Linked DNA regions of Catenuloplanes niger. Each later gene encodes a partner of the first gene's protein in a complex. Links are inferred from orthologs where the notes say so. Each region holds a gene or a part of one and is shown on either strand. Other genes may lie near its edges.

Evidence for each region.
Region 2: J2S44_RS40145 (region 1) and rplM share a complex: the UniProt entries of both Escherichia coli proteins name them as parts of the 50S ribosomal subunit. The link is inferred for Catenuloplanes niger from one-to-one orthologs.
Region 3: J2S44_RS40145 (region 1) and rplL share a complex: the UniProt entries of both Escherichia coli proteins name them as parts of the 50S ribosomal subunit. The link is inferred for Catenuloplanes niger from one-to-one orthologs.

What each region holds. Positions count from the first base shown.
Region 1 is NZ_JAVDYC010000001.1:9,146,077-9,149,553, reverse strand. Bases 409-3,209 are described here. They hold J2S44_RS40145 (type B 50S ribosomal protein L31), read left to right. Parts: upstream 409-1,582; coding sequence 1,583-1,837; downstream 1,838-3,209. Other genes in these bases: J2S44_RS40140 (FecCD family ABC transporter permease), read left to right, coding at 2,293-3,209; J2S44_RS40150 (GTP-binding protein), read left to right, coding at 409-1,557. Also shown: more of J2S44_RS40150, read left to right, coding at 298-408; more of J2S44_RS40140, read left to right, coding at 3,210-3,294; J2S44_RS40135 (ABC transporter ATP-binding protein), read left to right, coding at 3,291-3,477.
Region 2 is NZ_JAVDYC010000001.1:3,551,071-3,554,172, reverse strand. The notes cover bases 338-3,102. They hold rplM (50S ribosomal protein L13), read left to right. Parts: upstream 338-1,380; coding sequence 1,381-1,824; downstream 1,825-3,102. Other genes in these bases: glmM (phosphoglucosamine mutase), read left to right, coding at 2,566-3,102; rpsI (30S ribosomal protein S9), read left to right, coding at 1,847-2,380; J2S44_RS15420 (uroporphyrinogen-III synthase), read right to left, coding at 338-651. Also shown: more of J2S44_RS15420, read right to left, coding at 1-337. UniProt on the Escherichia coli protein: This protein is one of the early assembly proteins of the 50S ribosomal subunit, although it is not seen to bind rRNA by itself. It is important during the early stages of 50S assembly.
Region 3 is NZ_JAVDYC010000001.1:3,618,988-3,622,266, forward strand. What follows is about bases 1-2,942. They hold rplL (50S ribosomal protein L7/L12), read right to left. Parts: upstream 1,693-2,942; coding sequence 1,309-1,692; downstream 1-1,308. Other genes in these bases: rpoB (DNA-directed RNA polymerase subunit beta), read right to left, coding at 1-662; rplJ (50S ribosomal protein L10), read right to left, coding at 1,780-2,325; J2S44_RS15755 (mannosyltransferase family protein), read left to right, coding at 2,666-2,942. Outside these bases: more of J2S44_RS15755, read left to right, coding at 2,943-3,279. UniProt on the Escherichia coli protein: The binding site for several of the GTPase factors involved in protein synthesis (IF-2, EF-Tu, EF-G and RF3). Is thus essential for accurate translation.

The sequences.
Region 1 (3,477 bases):
GGCTCGTTCGGATACGAGTCGCGGCCAGCTTCGACAGGGGTTCGCGCACGTGCCGGGCATGCCGTCCTGGCAGTATGCCGCATCCGTCCCGGTCTGCGCGTTCAGCCCGCGTGAGGCCCGGTGCCGGCCGGGCCGGTGGCCGGATCGTCGACGCGAATACGCCGGCCCAGGTCGCGGACGGTGACGGCCCCACCGCGCCGTTCCCGCGTCGGCGGTGGCGCGTCGGTGGACCGCGCGGCGGCTGTACAAATGAAAACGGGAACCGTTATCGTCTAGGCTCTGTGAAAGGAGCCGACGATGGCCGTCCCGAAGCGCCGTACCGCGCACGCCGACACCCGGCACCGCCACGCCCGGGCCACGCTCACCGTGGTCTGCGGCTTCCGGCCGGACGCCACGCTCGCGGTCGCGCGCGCGGTGCCGGCCGGGGCGGCGGGCGCGCTGCTGGTCAGCCACGACCTGTCCGGGATCCGGGACGGGGTCCTGCGCCGCCGGGTGACCACCGCGACCGCGGTCCTGGAGGACGAGCCGGTCACGCTGGTGCACGGCTGCGTGTTCTGCACCCTGCGGGAGGAACTGTTGCCGCTGCTGGAGCGGCTCGCCCGTACCCACGACGGTCGTGATCTGGTCCTGGTGCTGCCCGAGGCGATCGAGCCGCGGATGTTCGCCGAGGCCTACGCCCACCACCACGCCGCGCACCGGCACCTGCGGATCGGCGCCTACGTCACCGTCGCCGACGCCGCGCACCTGCTCGACGACCTCGACGGCACCGACGACCTCACCGACCGCGGCCTGCACGCCGCCGACGACGACCGGCGGTCCGTCGCCGAGGTGGTCTGCCATCAGCTCGAGTACGCGGACACGGTCGTCCTGCACGGGGAGGCGCCCGGCGGCGGGCTCGAGACGGCCCGGCTGCAGATCCTGCTGCACCGGCTGGTGCCCTGGGCGACACACCTGCACGTACCCGCCGGCCCGGCCACGTTCCCGTCAACGTCAACGTCAACGTCAACGGCGCGGCATGAGCCCGGCATCCCGGACCCGCTGATCCGCAGCCTGGAGGGATACCCGGTCGGCGTGGACGAGCCGATGCCGGACTGCGGCGTGGTGTCGCTGCTGTTCCGGGCGCGCCGGCCGTTCCATCCCGCGCGCCTGCACGCGCTGCTGGAAACCGTGACCCGCGAGACGGTACGGGCCCGCGGCGTCTGCTGGATCGCCAGTCAGCCGGACACGGTGCTGGCCTGGGAGTCGGCCGGCTGCGCGGTGTCGCTCCACGCGCTCGGCCACTGGCTCGACGCGCTGCCCCCGGCCCACCTGGCGCACGCCGGCGACCGGCGCCGGCTCGCCGCCGACCTGGACTGGGACCCGTACTACGGCGACCGGCACACCCGGCTGGCCTTCGTCGGGATCGACACCGACGCCGCCGACCTGCACCGCGACCTGACCGCCTGCCTGCTCACCGACCCGGAACTGGCCGAGGGCGCGGACGGCTGGCGCGGCTGGGACGACCCGTTCGCCGGCTGCTTCCCGCTGCCGGCGCTCACCCCCGCCTCGCTCACGTAGGCGTACCCACGAAAGGAACCACCGCATGAAGTCCGGAATCCACCCGTCCTACCACTACGTCGTCTACCGCGACCGCAGCGCCGGCTTCTCCTTCCTCACCCGGTCGACCGCCACCAGCGACCGCACCGTCGAATGGGAGGACGGCAACACCTACCCGGTGCTCGACGTCGAGATCTCCGCCGCCAGCCACCCGTTCTGGACCGGCCGCCAGCGCCTGCTCGACACCGCGGGCCGGGTGGAGAAGTTCCGCGCCAAGTACGGGCTGACGACACCCCGGTGACACAGTCCCGGCGACGTGCGTCGCGGCTGAACAGCCGTCGCGGCTGAACAGCCGTCGCGGGTGAACAGCCGTCGCGGCTGAACAGCCGTCGCGGGTGAACAGCCGTCGCGGCTGAACAGCCGTCGCGGGTGACGGGCGTCGCGGTCCGCCGGTCGCCGGAACCGGCCGGCGGACCGCGTGTGCTAGTGTCCGGCGCGAGTCGACCGCATCCCGACGGATGCCAGGGAACTCCGGTGCGAATCCGGGACTGGCGCGCAGCGGTAAGGGCGACGGCGGCACGACAACGCCACTGGGGAGCTTCTTCCTGGGAAGGCCGTGCCGCCGGCTGACCCCGAGTCCGAAGACCTGTCGGCTCACCGCTGTCGATTGGACTCTCGCGATCAGGGTCTCCAGACCCGAGAGGCCCCCTCGCTGTGGACCTGAGACCACCCCGCCGGCTGCCGTTCTGGCCGCTCATGATCGTGCTGGTCGTCGCTACGGTGCTCAGCGTGATCGGCTCGCTCGGTTTCGGCTCCGAACGCATCCCGCCGGCCGACGTGGTCGCGGCCGTCACCGACCGGCTCACCGGTGCCGCCCCCGGCCGCTGGGACGTCATCGTCTGGGAACTGCGGCTGCCCCGGGCGCTCATGGCGGTGGTCGTGGGCGCGGGCCTGGCCGTCGCCGGTGCCGGGATGCAGACCCTGGTCCGCAACTCGCTGGCCGACCCGTACCTGCTCGGCATCAGCTCCGGCGCCTCGGTCGGCGCGACGGCCGCCATCACCACCGGCGCGCTCGCCGGCTTCGGCATCTACGCCGTCTCGGCCGGCGCGCTGCTGGGCGCGGTCGGTTCCGCGGTGCTGATCTGGCTGATCGCCACGGCGCAGGGTGGCCTGACCCCGTTGCGGCTGGTGCTGTCCGGCGTGGTGCTCTCCTCCGGGTTGTCGGCGATCGCGTCGCTGCTGGTCTTCCTCAGCGACGACGCGCGTGCGGCGAACTCGGTGATGTTCTGGATGCTGGGCAGCGTCGGCGGCGCCACCTGGGAGAAGTTGTGGATCCCCGCGCTGCTCGTCGTCGTGCTCGCGGCCGGGATGCTGGCGATCCACCGCTGGCTGGACGCGCTCGCCGCCGGGCCGGAGACCGCTGCGGCACTCGGGGTCGGCGTGGCCGGCCTGCGCACGACGCTGTTCGTCGGCCTGTCCGTGCTGGTCGGCGTGCTGGTGGCGGTGAGCGGAGGCGTCGGATTCGTCGGGCTGATCGTGCCGCACGCGGCCCGGCTGGTCGTCGGCGCCCGGCACCGCGTCGTCCTCCCGGTCGCGGCGGTGACGGGCGCGGTGTTCCTGGTGTGGGTGGACGTGCTCGCCCGGGTGGCGGTGCGGCCGCAGGAGATCCCGCTGGGCGTGGTGACCGGTGTGCTCGGCGCCCCGCTGTTCCTGCTCCTGATGGGCCGCTCCCAGTACCGGTTCGGTGGCGACCGGTGACCGCGCTGCGCCTGGCCGGCGTCGCCGCCCGCCTGGGCGGCCGCACCGTGCTGCGCGACGTCGACCTCGAGGTCCCGGACGGTACGCGGCTGGGGATCATCGGCGTGAACGGCGCCGGCAAGACGACGCTGCTGCGGGTGCTGGCCGGCGTGCTGACCCCCAGCGCCGGAACCGCGCTGATCG
Region 2 (3,102 bases), 5.6 Mb from region 1 along the record:
CGAGTCGGCGGACGGCCCGGCGGCGCGCAGCAGCGCGCTGACGGCCGGCGCGGAGGTGAACGTGACCGCGTCGACGAGGCGGCCGGCGATCAGGTCGACGAGGCGGTGCAGCGGCGCCGGATCGGTCGGCGGGCCCCAGCGGTAGACCGGGACCTCGATCACCCGGGCGCCGGCCGCCTCCAGGGCGTCGGAGCACTCGGGCTGCCGGTCGCCGTGCAGCTGCATCGCGATGGTCTTGCCGGCGACGCCGTACTCCTTGAGGTGCTCGACCACCTCCTCGCAGCTCTCCGAGTCGGGCGACCACTGGTCCTGCAGGCCGGCGGCGCGGATCGCACCGCGGGCCTTGGGGCCGCGGGCCACCATGTAGGCGCCGGCCAGCACGGCCCGGAGCGGCTCGCCGAGCCCCCAGCCCTCGGCCGCCTCCAGCCAGCCGCGCATGCCGATGCCCGTGTTCGCCATCACGATGTCCGGTGGGGTGTCCAGGCAGGCGCGGGTGGCGGCGCGAAGCTCGGTGTCGTCGGCGATCGGCACGATCCGGAGTGCGGGCGCGAGCACGATACGGGCGCCGCGCCGCTCCAGCAGGGAAGCCAGTTCGTCCCTGCGCCGGTCGGCGGTGACCCCGATCGTGAAGCCGCTCAGCTCGTCAGACATCTGTGGAGGGGGTCACGGGCGCACTCCCTGAGTAAGCAGTGGGCGAGGAGCCGCGGCGGGTCCGGCCGGTCCACCGACGGGCACGCGACGAACACGCCGTCCTCGGCGTCGACCCGCTCCCACGTCACGCCTGCGCTTATCGACCGTGCCTCCGGCCGGTCCGCACCGCGGCTCCTCTGTGCCGGCGGGGCGGTTCGGCAGAGAACCGCGCTCGCCGGGTGTCGAACCGGGGAACCGGCTCGGCGTCACCGCCAGGTCCGTCCTCAAGCCTGGCGGTGGCTGGGGGCGGCCGGTGCGCGCGCGGCGAACCCGGGGTGATGACACCCCGTCATGCCGCCTGTACGCGATTGCACCCGCCATGTCGGAAGAGTGCCGGGGGGCGGTTTCGCTCGGACGTCTTGATTGTTTTGAGCCTGTTAAGAGCCGCTCACGCTCCCCGATGCCCGTTGGTCAGGGGCCCCGAGCTGCCGTTTTGACCCTGGGTAGGGAGAGCGGGTATCGTTGCCTGCTGTTGTGCGATGGCTAGCGATATGCCGGTCACGTCACCGTCACCAGCCCCTGTGCTTGCACCGATCCGGCCTTGTGTTCGCGCCGATGTCGGACGGGCGCAGAGCTTCTCCGTCCCGCTGCGACGTGGAAAAGAAGGTCGGGGTAATCTGGTGTTTCGCGTGCGTGCTGGATCGACGCCAAGCGCGCGACTTCAGACCGACGACGAGACAAGGTAGACCTGTGCGTACGTACAGCCCGAAGCCGGGTGAAATCGAGCGTCAGTGGCACGTCATCGACGCGTCTGACGTCGTGCTGGGCCGACTGGCCACCCACACCGCGACTCTGCTCCGCGGTAAGCACAAGCCCACTTTCGCGCCGCACGTCGACACGGGTGACTTTGTCGTGATCATCAACGCGGGCAAGGTGGCTCTGACCGGCAACAAGCGGCAGACCAAGGTGGCGTACCGCCACTCCGGTTACCCGGGTGGTCTCAAGCAGATCGGCTACGACGAGCTGCTGACCAAGCGCCCCGAGCGCGCGATCGAGCTCGCGGTCAAGGGCATGCTGCCCCACAACAAGCTCGGCCGTCAGCTGATCAAGAAGCTGAAGGTCTACGCCGGCGCTGAGCACCCGCACGAGGCGCAGAAGCCGGTCCCGTTCGAGATCACGCAGATCGCGCAGTAGTAGCGCAGGCGAGAGAAGAAGCATGACTGACATCGACGAGCAGACGCCTGCCGCTGACGCGCCGGCGACCGACTTCGACACCGACACCACCGTGGCCGTCGCCGAGGCGACCGAGTCCGAGGTCGAGGCCGCTCCGGCGACCGCGACGCTGACTCGCGTCCCGCGCGGCGAGCGCCCGATCCAGACCGTGGGCCGCCGCAAGGAAGCCATCGTCCGGGTCCGCATCGTTCCGGGCACCGGCAAGGTGACCTGCAACGGCCGCGACATCGAGGCGTACTTCCCGAGCAAGGTGCACCAGCAGCTCATCCGTGAGCCGCTGGTGACCACGGAGAAGACCGAGGTCTTCGACGTCATCGCGAACCTGCGCGGCGGCGGCATCACCGGCCAGGCCGGTGCGCTGCGCCTCGCGATCGCCCGTGCCCTCATCGCGAACGACGGCGACGACCGTCCGGCGCTGAAGAAGGCCGGCTTCCTCACCCGGGACGCCCGGGTCAAGGAGAGCAAGAAGTACGGTCTCAAGAAGGCTCGCAAGGCGCCGCAGTACTCGAAGCGCTGACCTTGCCGGTCTGACGCTGACGGCCAGGCAAACCGCCCTCGCGGGTGGTTCGCCTGGCCGTTTGCTGTTGTACGAAGTCTCCCCGCATGTAATACGCGACTGAAAGGTCGCACCACCGCCGTGTCATGGACGAGGATGCGGCGGTCGACGACGTACCACCGAGATCAGGCGAGGGAAGGACGGCAATGGGGCGGCTCTTTGGCACCGACGGCGTGCGAGGCAAGGCCAACGCGGATCTGACGCCGGAGTTGGCGATGTCCGTGGCGGTCGCGGCCGCGCACGTGCTCGCCGAGGCGGACCACAGCCACCCGCCGCTGGCGATCGTGGGCCGTGACCCCCGGGCCAGCGGTGAGATGCTGGAGGCGGCCGTGGTCGCGGGTCTGGCCAGCGCCGGGGCGACCGTGCTGCGCGTGGGCGTGCTGCCCACGCCGGGCGTGGCATACCTGGTGGGCGAGACCAAGGCGGACTTCGGCGTGATGGTCTCCGCCTCGCACAACCCGATGCCGGACAACGGCATCAAGCTCTTCGCGGCCGGTGGGCACAAGCTGCCCGACGACATCGAGGCGAAGATCGAGGCGGCGATCGAGGCGAACAACGGCGGCTGGACCCGTCCGGTCGGTGCCGCGATCGGCCGGGTGCACGACCTGCTGGACGGTGCGGACCACTACGTGAAGCACCTGGTCGCGGCCACGCCGCACTCGCTCGAGGGCATCAAGGTCGTG
Region 3 (3,279 bases), 5.5 Mb from region 1 along the record:
ATCGCCTTGAGCAGGACCGTGACGGCCTGCCGGCGCTTGCGGTCGATGCGGACACCGACGGTGTCGCGCTTGTCGATGTCGAACTCCAGCCAGGCACCCCGGCTCGGGATGACCTTGACGCTGGAGAGATCGCGGTCGGACGTCTTGTCCGGCTGCTTGTCGAAGTAGACGCCGGGCGAGCGGACCAGCTGGCTGACCACGACGCGCTCGGTGCCGTTGATGATGAACGTGCCCTTGGGGGTCATCATCGGGAAGTCACCCATGAACACCGTCTGGCTCTTGATCTCGCCAGTGGTGTTGTTGGTGAACTCCGCGGTCACGAACAGCGGGGCACAGTAGGTCAGGTCCTTCTCCTTGCACTCCTCGATCGAGGCCTTGACCTCGTCGAAGCGCGGTGCGGAGAAGGAGAGGGACATGGTGCCGGAGAAGTCCTCGATGGGACTGATCTCGTCGAGAATCTCCGCAAGGCCCGAACGTGCGTTCGGGTCGTCAGCCGATCGGTTCTGCCAAGCTTCGTTGCCGACAAGCCAGTCAAAGGACTCGTTCTGGATTGCCAGGAGGTTCGGAACCTCAAGATGCTCAGTGATCCTGCCGAAGGAAATTCGGCGGGGAGCGAATGCGCTCGACGTACGACTGGTCTTCGCAGGGCGGGAAGCTGCCAAGATGCGTCCTTCCGAGGACCGGTGCTGCAAAACGGCCGTTATGCGCGCACCCCAACTGACCCCGCATGGGCGGAATGACCGGTCTGAGCATTCCAGGGCAGGGCTGTAGTGAGAAGGCAGCGCAAACTAGCAGTGTAGCCGCACGGCTAACCGCTGTCCAGCCCCCCACCACAGGTCGCCGCGGAACAGGCCGGGCGCACCTGATCGGTGCTCGCCGGGCCGCTCGGAACGCGGCGTGACTCTGTCGGTTCGTCCCCGGTGTTACCCGGGGCGGGGCCGTCGCAAGCGCGGAAGGTCTTGCTGCCGTTTAGCGTGCCTGCCCCCACAGCCCACGTCAAGACTTGCGAGGCGGGTCGGAGCCCGGTGATCGACGACAAGCGCTCAAAACGGGCCACATAAGCCGTAAATCCGGCAATAACCCTGGGGGATCACACGGTTTAATGATCACCTAATACGGTCCGCAATCGGACGATGCCGAACAGCATCCCCCCGCGGCGGTACGAACGACCTGCGGCCTTCCTCGCCGGCCACCCGGACACCGCCGCGCCGACGGCCGGCACCGGGGTTCGGGAGTGACACACGCCACTCGCGAACGCCGAAGGCGGGTGCCCCGACCGGGACACCCGCCTTCGCGGAAACGCAGGACTTACTTGAGGGTGACCTTGGCGCCTTCGCCCTCGAGCTTCTCCTTGGCCTTGTCGGCCGTCTCCTTGTTGACCTTCTCGAGGATGGCCTTCGGCGCCGACTCGACGACGTCCTTGGCCTCCTTCAGGCCCAGGCCGGTCAGCTCGCGCACGACCTTGATGACCTGGATCTTCTTGCCACCGTCGGCCTCGAGGACGACGTCGAACTCGTCCTTCTCCTCCGGCGCGTCGGCAACGGCGGCCGGGCCGGCCGGGCCGGCGATCGCGACCGGCGCGGCGGCGGTCACGTCGAAGGTCTCCTCGAACTGCTTCACGAACTCGGAGAGCTCGATCAGCGTCATCTCCTTGAACGCGTCGAGCAGCTCGTCGGTGCTGAGCTTCGCCATGTCGGCGGTCCTTCCTCTTGCTTCTGCAACACGCGAGCGTGCTCGCGGGTCAGGTCTTTGGTTGGGGTCTTACCGAGCGCGAGGGCCTCAGGCGGCCTCCGCGCCCTCCTTCTCACGCTTGTCCTGCAGCGCGGCCACCGTACGGGCGGTCTTGGACAGCGGCGCCTGGAAGAGCGCAGCAGCCTTGCTGAGGTTGGCCTTCATGGCGCCGGCCAGCTTGGCCAGCAGCACCTCACGGGACTCGAGGTCGGCGAGCTTGTTGACCTCGGCGGCCGAGATGGCCTTGCCCTCGAAAACGCCGCCCTTGATGACGAGCGCGGGGTTGGCCTTCGAGAACTCACGAAGGCTCTTCGCCGCCTCGACGGGGTCGCCGGAAACGAAGGCGAGCGCGGTAGGACCGGTGAACAGCGTGTCGAGGCCCGAGATGCCCGCGTCCGTCGCAGCCCGCTTCGCGAGCGTGTTCTTCGCGACCGCGTAGGTGGTCTCGCGACCCAGCGAGCGCCGCAGCTTGGTCAGCTGCGCGACCGTCAGGCCCCGGTACTCGGTGAGCACGGTGGCGCCCGAGTTACGGAAGTGCTCCGTCAGCTCGGCGACGGCAGTGGCCTTGTCGGCCCGAACCGGCTTGTCCGCCATGTCCCTCCCTTCTCGTTGCTTGCGGCTGGTCTGCCCCGAACAACGAGAAAGCCCCGGCGCAGGACAGCGCACGGGGCCGGGCGCGGCACGAAACCGCGGCGGATCCAAAATTCCAGCGCTCGCCCTGCGCGGGTCGCCCGTCGGACGGGACCTTCGGCCGCACCGGGAGGCGCGGCGACCAGCGGTCTATGGGTGAAACTTCGACCAAGAGTAGCGGGCCGTCCCGCCATCGCCAAATCCGGGGACGCGAGAGCCGCTTAGGTTAATTCTTGAGAACTTTTCGCCCCTGAGTCGGACATCCGCTTGCCGTACGCCCCGACTGGCTCCATGATCAGCCGCCGTGCCCGCAGAGACACCCACCCAGCGCACGGCCGAGAACGGCGAGAAGGCCGGCACTCCGAAGGCCGGCACTCCCACATCCGACACGGCGACGCCGCCGGCCGCCCGGCCCGCCGCCCCGACGGCGCCCGAGGGCCCCGGGCAGTCCTGGTGGCCCGCCATCCGGATCGGCGGCGCGGTCTGGGCCTCCTCCTACCTGGCCTGGATCACCGTCACGCTCTTCACGCAGTACGGCCGGCCGCACGGCAACCCGATCGGGTTCGTGGACCTGTTGCGCGGTGGCTGGTGGCGCTACGACGCGATGGTCTTCACCCGCCTCGCGGAGAACGGCTACGGCACCCATCCGGTCGACCCGGCGTTCTTCCCGCTCTACCCGATGCTGGTCCGCGGCGCCGACATGCTGCTGCCCGGCGGCGCGAAGTTCACCGCGATCGGTGTCGCCGCGGTCGCGATGTTCGCCATGTACACGCTGCTCTACCGCCTCACGGAGGTCGAGTTCAGCCCGGCCGTGGCGGTGCGGACCTGCTGGGCGATGGCGGCCTGGCCGGTCGCGTTCTTCCTCGGCATCGGATACAACGCCTCGCTGTTCATCGCGCTGATGCTGGGCGCGGTCTA